Regions from separate parts of the Streptomyces sp. NPDC104202 genome, predicted to be linked through region 2. Evidence: predicted binding sites of a transcription regulator. Region 2 holds the regulator's gene; the other holds the start of a gene.

Region 1 (6,151 bases), on a different contig from region 2:
GGTCGGCGAGGGAGGCCTCGACGAAGAGCACGTCGCCGCCCGCGCCCGTGACCGCGAGCCCGGTGGCGACGCCCGGCACCGCCGTGCGCCGCTCGGCCGGGTCCTGGGCCGACTCCGGCACGTGGTGCGGGCGCCCGATGAGCTCCCTCAGGTCCTCGGGTCCGACCGTGAACGGCAGCGCGCGGTCGCCCAGTTCGTGCTGGGCGGCGATCTTCCTCAGCAGCCGGGCGATCGACCGCTCCAGGGTGCGCACGCCCGCCTCGCGGGTGTACTCGCCGGCCAGCTTCCGCAGGGCCCCGTCCGCCAGGACGACCTCGCCGGGCTCCAGGCCGGCGCGCTCCAGCTGGCGCGGGAGCAGGTGGTCGCGGGCGATGACGACCTTCTCGTCCTCGGTGTAGCCGTCGAGCCTGACCAGCTCCATGCGGTCGAGGAGGGCCTCGGGGATGGCTTCGAGGACGTTGGCCGTGGCCAGGAAGACCACGTCGGAGAGGTCGAGTTCAACCTCCAGGTAGTGGTCGCGGAAGGTGTGGTTCTGCGCCGGGTCGAGGACTTCCAGGAGGGCGGCCGCCGGGTCGCCCCGGAAGTCGGAGCCGACCTTGTCGATCTCGTCGAGCAGGACGACCGGGTTCATGGTCCCGGCCTCCTTGATCGCCCGGACGATCCGGCCGGGCAGGGCGCCGACGTAGGTCCGGCGGTGGCCGCGGATCTCGGCCTCGTCCCGGACGCCGCCGAGGGCGACCCGGACGAACTCGCGTCCCATCGCGTGCGCGACGGACTCGCCGAGGGAGGTCTTGCCGACCCCGGGCGGGCCGACGAGGGCGAGCACGGCGCCGCCGCGGCGGCCGCCGACGACGCCGAGACCCCGGTCGGAGCGCCGCTTGCGCACGGCGAGGTACTCGGTGATGCGCTCCTTCACGTCGTCGAGGCCGGCGTGCTCGGCGTCGAGGACGGCCCGGGCACCGCGGATGTCGTAGCGGTCCTCGGTCCGCTCGTTCCAGGGCAGTTCGAGGACGGTGTCGAGCCAGGTGCGGATCCAGGAGCCCTCCGGGGACTGGTCACTGGACCGCTCCAGCTTCTCGACCTCCTTGAGGGCGGCCTCGCGGACCTTCTCGGGCAGGTCGGCGGCCTCCACGCGGGCGCGGTAGTCGTCGGACTCGTCGCCCTCGGCCTCGCCGTTGAGGTCGCGGAGTTCCTTGCGGACGGCGTCGAGCTGGCGGCGGAGCAGGAACTCGCGCTGCTGCTTGTCGACGCCCTCCTGGACGTCCTTGGCGATGGTCTCGGCGACGTCCTGCTCGGCGAGGTGCTCGCGAAGCTGGGCGGTGGCGAGGCGGAGGCGGGCGACCGGGTCGGCCGTCTCCAGGAGCGCGACCTTCTGCTCGACGGTGAGGAAGGGCGAGTAGCCGGAGTTGTCGGCGAGGGCGCCGACGCCGTCGATCTGCTGGACGCGGTCGACGACCTGCCAGGCGCCGCGCTTCTTCAGCCAGCTGGTGGCGAGCGCCTTGTACTCCTTGACCAGTTCGGTCACGGAGCCGGGCAGCGGGTCGGGCAGGATCTCCTCGACCGTGCCGCCCTCGACCCACAGGGCCGCGCCGGGTCCGGTCGTCCCGGCGCCGATGCGGACGCGCCCGATGCCGCGGATCAGGGCGCCGGGGTCGCCGTCGGACAGGCGTCCCACCTGCTCGACGATGCCCAGGACGCCGGTTCCGGCGTAGGTGCCGTCGACGCGGGGCACCAGGAGCACCCGCGGCTTGCCGGCGCCGGGCCGGGCGGCGGCCTGTGCGGCCTCGACGGCGGCGCGCACCTCGGTGTCGGACAGGTCGAGCGGCACCACCATGCCGGGCAGCACGACCTCGTCGTCGAGCGGCAGCACAGGCAGTGTCAGCGGCACGGACGCCATGGACTCAGAAGCCATGATCTCCCCTTCGGCAGTCAAGTTGAGCTGTACCGACTCAATGCACCTGAGCCCGGGATTGTTCCCGGACGTTCGTTCGCTCTGAGCGATCAGCCTCCCGTGGGCGCGCGAGGCGGGATGTAATACCTCCATGGATATTGCAGCCATTACATCTGCCTGGGTGGCGGGCTGGACCGTCTCCCGCGGCACTCCGGCCGCCGTCACCGAGCCCTGGGGCCACCGCATCGACGTCGGCCTGCCCCGGCACGTCGTGCGCCACGTCCTGCCGGCCCCCGACGCGGCCTCCGTCGGCGCGCTCTGCGCCCGGCTGACCCAGCCGTTCAGCTGGCTCAAGGTGATGGCGGCCCCGGAGGAGGTGGCGCCGTGGATCACCGAGGGGTGGACGGTCCCCGACGACCCCGGCTTCATGATGGTCAAGCACCTGGACCCCGGCGCCCGGCCCGCGCCGCCGGAGGCGTACGTCCGGACGACCGAGACGCGGGACGGCGTCATCCGGGTCCGGATCCTCGCGCCGGACGGCACCCTCGCCGCCCGCGGCCAGATCGCCCCGACCGGCTCCACGGCCGTCGCCGACCAGATCGAGACCGACCCCGCCCACCGGCGCCGGGGCCTGGGCGCCAACGTGATGCGCACCCTGGAGGCCGCCGCGGCCCAGGCGGGCGCCACGACCGGCGTGCTCGCCGCCACCACGGACGGCCTCGCCCTCTACGACTCGCTCGACTGGCGCTACCGGGGCCCGCTCACCGGCATCGTCCGCGACGGCGACTGAGGGGCGCGGACCTCACGCCCGTCGCGGGGCCGGACCGCTCGCCCGTCAGCGGCGGGACGAACCATGTGTCCGCGCGGCCGGGCGTCCCGCGCGGCCGGCCGCCCGGCCCCGATGGCGTCGCGGCCGGACGGGCGGCCCCGGAGAATCCGCCCCGTCCGGCTGCGCGGGGCGGCCTCCACGGGGCATGCTCGACCCATGGTGCGAGGCGTACGGGGAACGTGGTGCGGGGCGCTGCTGGCGGCTGCGCTGGCCGTCGGCGGAGCGAGCGGCTGCGGGCCGGAGGCGGGCGCGCCCGCGCCCGGCGGGCCGCCCTCGGGGTCGAGCGCGCCCACCGCGCCCCCGGCGGGCACCCCCTCCACCGCCACGACGGCGCCGGCCACCCCCACGCGGGACCCGGTGCCCGCCGGGGTGCTCGTCGAGGTGGTCGTCAACGGCGGCCTGGCCGGGGTCCGCAACCAGCTCGTCGTCCACGACGACGGCACCTGGACCCTGCGCTCCGGCACGAAGCCGCCCCGGACCGGCCAGCAGACCCCCGCCGAGACGGCCGCGCTCAGGGCCGCCCTGGAGGACCCCGCGTACGCCCGGGTCCCGGAGCGCCCGTCCGGCAGCCCGATCGCCGACGGCTTCCAGTACTACGTGACCTACCGCCACCGCCTCGTCGTCGCGGACGACGGCGACCGCCCGGAGGCCCTCCGGCGCGTGTTCGCCGCCCTCCCGGAGGGCGGCCCGCCGACCGCCCCCTGAGAGCCCGCGGGTCGGGGCCGTGCGCGGGAGCGGACGGCCGGCGCCGCACCCGTACGACCGGAGTCCGCCGCCGGAGCCCAGGCCGTGCGGCCCGGGGGGCCCGGGAGCGCGGGGCGCGTCAGTCCTTCGGGGCGGCGATCGCGGCGTACTGGCGCCGCAGGGAGGCGCCGACGCGGTCCGGCATGTCCATCGAGGCGGGGTCGAGGGCCCACTGGATCTGCAGGCCGTCCATGACGGCGAGGTGCTCCTGGGCGACGGCGGCGCAGTCGGTGTCGGGGCGGAGCTCACCGCGCCGGACCGCCCGTTCCAGGAGGTCGACGGTGTGCCGGAGCACGCGCGCGTAGCGCTCCTTGAAGTAGGCGTGGGCGGGGTGGCCGACGTTGCCGGACTCGCCCACCAGGACGTTGAACATGCGGACGATGCCGGGGCGCCGGGTGTTCTCCTCGATCAGCGCGACGAGGGCGTCGAGGTACGCCTCGTAGGTGTCGGGGTCGACGGCGAAGAGGCGCTCCTCGTCGTGCTGCTCGCTCTGCGCGAGGACCGACAGGAGGAGGTCCTCCTTGCTGCGGAAGTGGTGCAGCAGGCCGCCCTGGGTGATGCCGCAGTCGTGGGCGATGCGGGCGAGGGAGGAGGCGTGGAAGCCCCACTGCCCGAAGTGGTCGACGGCGGTGTCCAGGATCTTCTGGCGGCGCGCGTCACCGACCGCGTAACCACCCCTGCCTGCGCTCCTGCGGGGCGTTCGGCCCGTGTTCTCCGGCATGCGGCCACCTTAACCGGGCCCGGAATGAGGCTTTTTTTGCGTGACTCAGGTCACATTTCAGAAACCTAGTGGTTACTCGGTTTTCACACTTAGCCTGAGGGCGCCAGAGGCCGGCAGCGCCGCCGTCCGAGGTCGGTCGAGCCGGTCGCACCGCCGGTCACGCAAGCAGGGACGTACGGCATGAACCCCTACCAGGACCCCACCCTCCCCGTGGAGGAGCGCGTGGAGGACCTCCTCGCCCGGATGACTCCGGAGGAGAAGGCGGGACAGCTCTTCCACTCCATGCTGATGATGAATCCGGACGGCACCCCCGTGACCGAGACGGACGGCTCGATGCTGCCGTTCGCCACCCCGGAGCTGATCGAGGGCCGTCGGCTCACCCACTTCAACCTGCTCGGCACCTACGGCGCCCGCGAGATGGCGCTCTGGCACAACGCCGTCCAGGAGATGGCCGAGGGCACCCGGCTCGGCATCCCCGTCACGCTCTCGACCGACCCGCGGCACGCCTTCACCGACAACATCGGCGCCTCCTTCGACGCCGGCGCCTTCTCCGCCTGGCCCGAGGCGCTCGGCCTGGCCGCCGTGGGCGACCCCGAGCTGGTCTTCCGCTTCGCCGACACCGTCCGCCGCGAGTACCTCTCCGTCGGCTTCCGCACCGCGCTCCACCCGCAGATCGACCTCGCCACGGAGCCGCGCTGGTCCCGCCAGTCCGGCACCTTCGGCTCGGACGCGAAGCTCACCGGCGCCCTCGTGCGGGCCTACGTCCGCGGCCTCCAGGGCGACACCCTGGGCACCGAGTCGGTGGCCGCGATGGTCAAGCACTTCCCCGGCGGCGGCCCGCAGAAGGACGGCGAGGACCCGCACTTCCCGCACGGCAAGGAGCAGGTCTACCCCGGCGGCCTGCGCGGCCTGCACCTGGAGCCCTTCAATGAGGCCATCGCCGCCGGCTGCTCGCAGATGATGCCGTACTACGGCCGGCCGGTCGGTACCGACTGGGAGGAGGTCGGCTTCGGCTTCAACCGGGGCGTCCTCACCGGGCTGCTCCGCGAGGAGCTCGGCTTCGCCGGCATCGTCTGCGCCGACTGGGGGCTGCTGACCGACGCGGTCATCTTCGGCGAGAAGCACGAGGCGCGGGCCTGGGGAGTGGAGCACCTCGACGTCGCCGGGCGGGCCGCGAAGGCGCTCGACGCGGGCGTCGACCAGTTCGGCGGCGAGCAGTGCCCCGAGGTGATCGTGGAGCTGATGGCGACGGGCCGGGTGTCCGAGGAGCGGGTCGACGCCTCCGTGCGGCGGCTGCTGCGCGAGAAGTTCGTCCTCGGCCTCTTCGACGCGCGGCGGTACGTCGACCCCGACGAGGCGGCCGAGACGGTCGGCCGCGCCGACTTCACGGCCGCGGGCGCCGCCGCCCAGCGCCGCTCCCTCACCGTCCTCACCGACGGACCGCTCCCCCTGACGGGCCGGCCGAGGCTGTACGCGGAGAACGTCGACCCGGCGGTCGCCGCGGCGTACGGCGAGGTCGTCGACGACCCGGCCGGGGCCGACGTCGCGGTCCTGCGGCTGCGGACCCCGTACGAGGAGCGGCCGAACCGCTTCGAGTCCTTCTTCCACTCCGGCTCCCTCGCCTTCCCCGACGAGGAGCTGACCCGGATCCTCGGCCTCCTCGCCACCGTGCCGACCGTGGTCTGCGTCAACCTGGAGCGCCCGGCCGTGCTGCCCGAGATCGCCGAGCGGGCGGCCGCGCTGATCGCCGACTACGGCGCGAGCGACGAGGCCCTGCTGGACGTGGCCTTCGGGCACGCGCGGGCCGAGGGGCGGCTGCCCTTCGAGCTGCCGCGGTCGATGGCGGCCGTCGAGGCGTCCCGGCCGGACGTCCCGAACGACACGGCCGATCCGGTCTTCCCGCACGGCCACGGCCTGTCGCTGTAGGCCCGCGGCCCGCCGGCGCGGCCCCGCGCCGCGCACCCGG
Region 2 (6,151 bases):
CGATGCCCCATCGGTTCATCCTGGTGTGGCCGAGGAACTCCTTGACCAGGGTGATGGTGCGCTGCTTCGGGTCACCGGTGCGCGTGCCGGCGGGCACCGGCTGACCGAGCCGCACGAAGCGGTAGATCTGCACGGTGGCGCGGCCGAACAGCGCGACGGCCACCACCGTGATGGCGATCGACACGATGATCGCGGCGAGTTGCATGAAGGGCTCCTCGGGCGGGCCTACTAAGCGGTAACTTATTGAGTTCCTGCTGAGATTACCCGGTCGCGGCCCCGCGCTGTAGCGGCGCTCGCGGTGATGTGTGTCGCTCAGGCAAACCTTGCCGCGCGACGCCTGCGTACTGCTGGAAGCGTACGCGCCAGGATCGCCAGGTCCATTCCGAGCCAGTGGTGGTCCACGTAGTGGAGGTCCAGGAGCTCGCGCTCCTCCCACGGCAGCTCCGAGCGTCCGCTGATCTGCCAGGGGCCGGTGAGTCCGGGGCGCACCGAGAGACGGCGGCGGCCCTCGCCCGCGCACTCGCGGTGGGCCGGGGTCAGGGGGCACGGCCCGACCAGCGACATCCGGCCGGTGACGACGTGCAGCAGCAGCGGCAGCGCGGCCAGCGGGCTCCTCGTGCGGAAGGTCAGCATCGTGAAGGGCCGGCCGTCGAGCCCCGCCACCGTCCGCCGGCGCAGCACCCCGCGGCCCGGGGTGGCCGAACCGAGCGCGACCGAGAGGGCGACGGCGAGGACCAGGGGTGAGAGGAGGGCGAGGAGGGTGACTCCGCCCGTCAGGTCGAGCGTGCGCTTCGCCGTCATGCGCCCTGCCTCCGTGCTCCGACGAGATCCGAAAGGAATCATGGGATATTCGTGGGATATGCCTGCTTTGCCCGGTCACGGGCATCCGGACTCTCTCACGCCGCACCCCGTCCGGTCCGGCATCGACGCGCTCCCGACCGTCCTTTGAGTGAGATTGCAGGCGAAGAGTTGAGTCGACTCCACTCAGGTCTGTTGACGCGATCGGCGTCGTCGTGCATCCTTGAGTCAGATCCACTCAAGTACGTCAGCTGGAGGAATCGAAATGGCACGTGCGGTCGGCATCGACCTGGGCACGACAAACTCCGTCGTCAGCGTTCTGGAAGGCGGCGAGCCCACCGTCATCACCAACGCCGAGGGCGCCAGGACCACGCCGTCCGTCGTCGCCTTCGCGAAGAACGGCGAGGTGCTCGTCGGCGAGGTGGCCAAGCGCCAGGCCGTCACCAACGTCGACAGGACCATCCGGTCGGTCAAGCGCCACATGGGCACCGACTGGAAGATCGAGATCGACGGCAAGAACTTCAACCCGCAGCAGATGAGCGCCTTCATCCTGCAGAAGCTGAAGCGCGACGCCGAGGCCTACCTGGGCGAGAAGGTCGTCGACGCGGTCATCACCGTCCCGGCGTACTTCAACGACTCCGAGCGCCAGGCGACCAAGGAGGCCGGCGAGATCGCGGGCCTCAACGTCCTGCGCATCGTCAACGAGCCGACCGCCGCCGCCCTGGCGTACGGCCTCGACAAGGACGACCAGACGATCCTCGTCTTCGACCTCGGTGGCGGCACCTTCGACGTGTCCCTCCTGGAGATCGGCGACGGCGTCGTCGAGGTGAAGGCCACCAACGGTGACAACCACCTCGGTGGCGACGACTGGGACCAGCGCGTCGTCGACTACCTGGTGACGCAGTTCCAGAACGGCCACGGCGTGGACCTCGCCAAGGACAAGATGGCGCTCCAGCGTCTGCGCGAGGCCGCCGAGAAGGCGAAGATCGAGCTCTCGTCCTCGACCGAGACCTCCATCAACCTGCCGTACATCACGGCCTCCGCCGAGGGCCCGCTGCACCTGGACGAGAAGCTCACGCGCGCCCAGTTCCAGCAGCTGACCTCGGACCTGCTCGACCGCTGCAAGGTGCCGTTCCACAACGTCATCAAGGACGCGGGCATCAACCTCTCCGAGATCGACCACGTCGTCCTCGTCGGCGGTTCGACCCGCATGCCGGCCGTCGCCGAGCTCGTCAAGGAGCTGACCGGCGGTCAGGACGCCAACAAGGGCGTCAACCCGGACGAGGTCGTCGCCATCGGCGCCGCCCTCCAGGCCGGTGTCCTCAAGGGTGAGGTCAAGGACGTCCTGCTCCTCGACGTGACCCCGCTGTCCCTCGGCATCGAGACCAAGGGCGGCATCATGACCAAGCTCATCGAGCGCAACACCACGATCCCGACCAAGCGGTCCGAGATCTTCACGACGGCCGAGGACAACCAGCCGTCCGTGCAGATCCAGGTCTACCAGGGCGAGCGCGAGATCGCGGCGTACAACAAGAAGCTCGGCATGTTCGAGCTGACCGGTCTGCCGCCGGCGCCGCGCGGCGTCCCGCAGATCGAGGTCGCCTTCGACATCGACGCCAACGGCATCATGCACGTGACCGCGAAGGACCTGGGCACGGGCAAGGAGCAGAAGATGACCGTCACCGGCGGCTCCTCGCTGCCGAAGGACGAGGTCGACCGGATGCGCCAGGAGGCCGAGCAGTACGCGGACGAGGACCACCGTCGCCGCGAGGCCGCCGAGTCCCGCAACCAGGGCGAGCAGCTCGTCTACCAGACGGAGAAGTTCCTCAAGGACAACGAGGACAAGGTCCCCGGCGACGTCAAGGCCGAGGTCGAGGCCGCGCTCGGCGAGCTGAAGGAGAAGCTCAAGGGCGAGGACACCGCGGAGATCCGCACCGCCACCGAGAAGGTCGCGGCCGTCTCCCAGAAGCTCGGCCAGGCGCTGTACGCCGACGCCCAGGGCGCCCAGGCCGCCGGCGACGCCGGTGCCGGCCAGGCCCAGGCCGACGACGACGTCGTCGACGCCGAGATCATCGACGACGAGCCCAAGAAGGGCGGTCAGGCGTGACCGAGGAGACCCCGGGCTTCGAGGAGAAGTCCGACGTCCCCTCCGGCGCCACCCCTGACGACGCCGCCGAGGCCGTCGAGAACTCCGCCAAGGAGGACTCGACGGCCCCGGCCGGGGACGCAAGCGACCAGAAGCCGGCCGCCGCCGCGGGCCTCACCGCCCAGCTGGACCAGGTCCGTTCCGCGCTCGACGAGCGCACCGCGGACCTCCAGCGGCTCCAGGCCGAGTACCAGAACTACCGCCGCCGCGTGGAGCGGGACCGGATCACCGTGAAGGAGATCGCCGTCGCGAGCCTCCTGAGCGAGCTGCTCCCGGTGCTCGACGACGTCGGCCGGGCCCGGGACCACGGCGAGCTCGTGGGCGGGTTCAAGTCGGTGGCCGAATCGCTGGAGACCGTCGTCGCCAAGATGGGTCTGCAGCAGTTCGGCAAGGAGGGCGAGCCCTTCGACCCGACGATCCACGAGGCCCTGATGCACTCGTACGCGCCGGACGTCACCGAGACGACCTGCGTGGCGATCCTGCAGCCGGGGTACCGGATCGGCGAGCGGACCATCCGGCCCGCCCGCGTGGCCGTCGCCGAGCCCCAGCCGGGCGCGGCCCCGGCCAAGGACGAGAAGAAGTCGGCCGACGAGGAGAGCGGTGCCCCCGACGAGGGGTGACGCAACGATCGTCCGGAAGGAGGGACGTCGATGAGCACGAAGGACTTCGTCGAGAAGGACTACTACAAGGTCCTCGGCGTCCCCAAGGACGCCACCGAGGCCGAGATCAAGAAGGCGTACCGGAAGCTCGCCCGCGAGAACCATCCGGACGCCAACAAGGGCGACACCAAGGCCGAGGAGCGCTTCAAGGAGATCTCCGAGGCCAACGACATCCTCGGTGACCCCAAGAAGCGCAAGGAGTACGACGAGGCCCGCGCGCTCTTCGGCAACGGCGGCTTCCGCGCCGGCGGACCCGGCGGCGGCTCGTTCAACTTCGACCTGGGCGACCTCTTCGGGGGCGCCCAGGGCGGCGCGGGCGGCGGCTTCGGCGGCGGTGGCGGCGGCATCGGGGACGTCTTCGGCGGCCTGTTCAACCGCGGGGCGGCCGGGGGCACGCGCACCCAGCCGCGGCGCGGCCAGGACGTCGAGTCCGAGGTGACCCTCAGCTTCACCGAGGCCATCGAGGGCGCGACCGTACCGCTGCGGATGTCCAGCCAGCAGCCGTGCACCGCCTGTTCGGGCACCGGCGACAAGAACGGCACGCCCCGGGTGTGCCCGACCTGCGTCGGCACCGGACAGGTCTCGCGCGGCAGCGGCGGCGGCTTCTCGCTCACCGACCCCTGCGTGGACTGCAAGGGCCGCGGCCTCATCGCCGAGAACCCCTGCGAGGTCTGCAAGGGCAGCGGGCGGGCCAAGTCCTCCCGCACCATGCAGGTCCGCATCCCGGCGGGCGTCTCCGACGGCCAGAAGATCCGGCTGCGCGGCAAGGGAGCGCCGGGCGAGCGCGGCGGGCAGAACGGCGACCTGTACGTCGTCGTGCACGTCGACGCCCACCCGGTCTTCGGCCGCAAGGACGACAACCTCACCGTCACGGTGCCGGTCTCCTTCGCGGAGGCGGCCCTCGGCGGCGAGATCAGGGTCCCGACCCTCGGCGGCCCCGCGGTCACCCTCAAGCTGCCCGCGGGCTCGGCGAACGGTCTGACCATGCGCGCCCGGGGCAAGGGCGCGGTCCGCAAGGACGGCACCCGGGGCGACCTCCTCGTCACGGTCGAGGTCGCGGTGCCGAAGGAACTGGACGACAAGGCACGCGAGGCCCTGGAGACCTACCGCGAGGCGACCGCCTCCGAGGACCCCCGGGCGGAGCTGTTCCAGGCCGCGAAGGGAGCGTGACCCGATGGACGGACGCCGACGCAATCCGTACGAACTGACCGACGAGTCGCCGGTGTACGTCATCTCGGTGGCGGCCCAGCTCTCCGGTCTGCACCCGCAGACCCTGCGGCAGTACGACCGCCTCGGCCTGGTCTCCCCGGACCGCACGGCCGGGCGGGGCCGGCGCTACTCGGCCCGCGACATCGAGCTGCTCCGCCAGGTGCAGCAGCTGTCGCAGGACGAGGGCATCAATCTGGCCGGAATCAAGCGCATCATCGAACTGGAGAACCAGGTCGCGGCGTTGCAGAGCCGGATCGCCGAGCTGTCGGCCGCGGTCGACGGCGCGGCGGCGGCGATGCGCCAGCGCGAGGCCCAGGTGCACGCCTCCTACCGGCGCGACCTCGTGCCGTACCAGGACGTGCAGCAGGCCAGTGCCCTGGTGGTGTGGCGTCCCAAGCGCGGCGAGTAGTCCTCCGCGCTCCCGTCGAGGCCCCGTCCACAGCCGTGGACGGGGCCTCGCGCGCGTCAGGGGATCAGTTCGCCCACGATGTCGCCGACCGTCTCCCACCAGGGCGCCGCCCCGGTCCCGAAGCCGGCGGCGAGGGCGGTGCCGACGACGCGGTCGAGGGGTTCGGGCGTGCCGTTCCACTCGTCCATGACCCGGCCGTCGCCGGACGACTGGAGGGTGCCGATCCGGCGGCCGTCACGGGAGAGGGCGCTGTCCGCGTACCCGCAGGGGATCAGCCGGTACCGGACGCCGCCGACGCGGGCGTCGACCCGGTAGGAGCGCCGCAGCAGCCGTCCCCGGGCCGGCCTGAGGGTCGCGGGCACCCCGTCCACGCGGAGCGCCAGGAGGGCCCTCCGGCGGCTTCCGATGGGCGTGTGGGCGTCCGCGGGGGTCCCCGGGTCCCGGACGAGCTCCACGACGGGCAGGCCGTGGCCGGAGACCCGCAGCGTCCCCGCGGGGCCGTCGAGGTCGATCTGTACGTACACGGTGGTCAGTCGTCCCGTTCGAGGATGCCGGACTGGGCGATGAGGTAGCCGAGCTGGGCGCGGCTGCCGCTGCCGAGCGCGGTGGCGAGCTTGGCGATGTGGGCGCGGCAGGTCCGCACGTTCATGCCGAGCCTGCGGGCGATGGCCTCGTCGACGTGGCCCTCGACGAGGAGCTTGGCGATGGAGTGCTGCACGCCGCTGATCCCGTCCCGGGGCTGGGCGTTGGGCAGCTGCTCGCCGAACGGGGTGGCCCGCGCCCAGGACTGCTCGAAGACGGAGGCCAGGTACTCGACGAGTCCCGGGTGCCGCAGCTCCAGGGCGACCTGCCGGTCCTGGCGCGCGGGGATCAGGGCCACCGAGCGGTCGATGATGATGAGCCGCTCGATGCTCTCCTCCAGGGTGCGGA

What was found. The regulator HspR, encoded in region 2, represses chaperone genes until heat shock. The targets are predictions, from matches to a motif close to TTGAGNNNNNNNNNCTCAA.
Region 1: the regulator HspR is predicted to act here: its motif matches at 1,935-1,953, upstream of lon (endopeptidase La).

The regions. Positions count from the first base shown of each region.
Region 1 covers NZ_JBVJMN010000011.1:11,632-17,782, forward strand. Annotated here, with positions in the region: gene lon (endopeptidase La) at 1-1,912, opposite strand, end outside; gene ACZ60W_RS10210 (GNAT family N-acetyltransferase) at 2,043-2,681, shown strand; gene ACZ60W_RS10215 (hypothetical protein) at 2,877-3,425, shown strand; gene ACZ60W_RS10220 (TetR/AcrR family transcriptional regulator) at 3,544-4,185, opposite strand; gene ACZ60W_RS10225 (glycoside hydrolase family 3 protein) at 4,366-6,111, shown strand.
Region 2 covers NZ_JBVJMN010000005.1:35,742-41,892, reverse strand. Annotated here, with positions in the region: gene ACZ60W_RS05065 ((Fe-S)-binding protein) at 1-205, opposite strand, end outside; gene ACZ60W_RS05060 (sugar transferase) at 313-801, opposite strand; gene dnaK (molecular chaperone DnaK) at 1,064-2,905, shown strand; gene grpE (nucleotide exchange factor GrpE) at 2,902-3,564, shown strand; gene dnaJ (molecular chaperone DnaJ) at 3,595-4,773, shown strand; gene ACZ60W_RS05040 (heat shock protein transcriptional repressor HspR) at 4,778-5,221, shown strand; gene ACZ60W_RS05035 (hypothetical protein) at 5,278-5,745, opposite strand; gene ACZ60W_RS05030 (helix-turn-helix transcriptional regulator) at 5,751-6,151, opposite strand, start outside.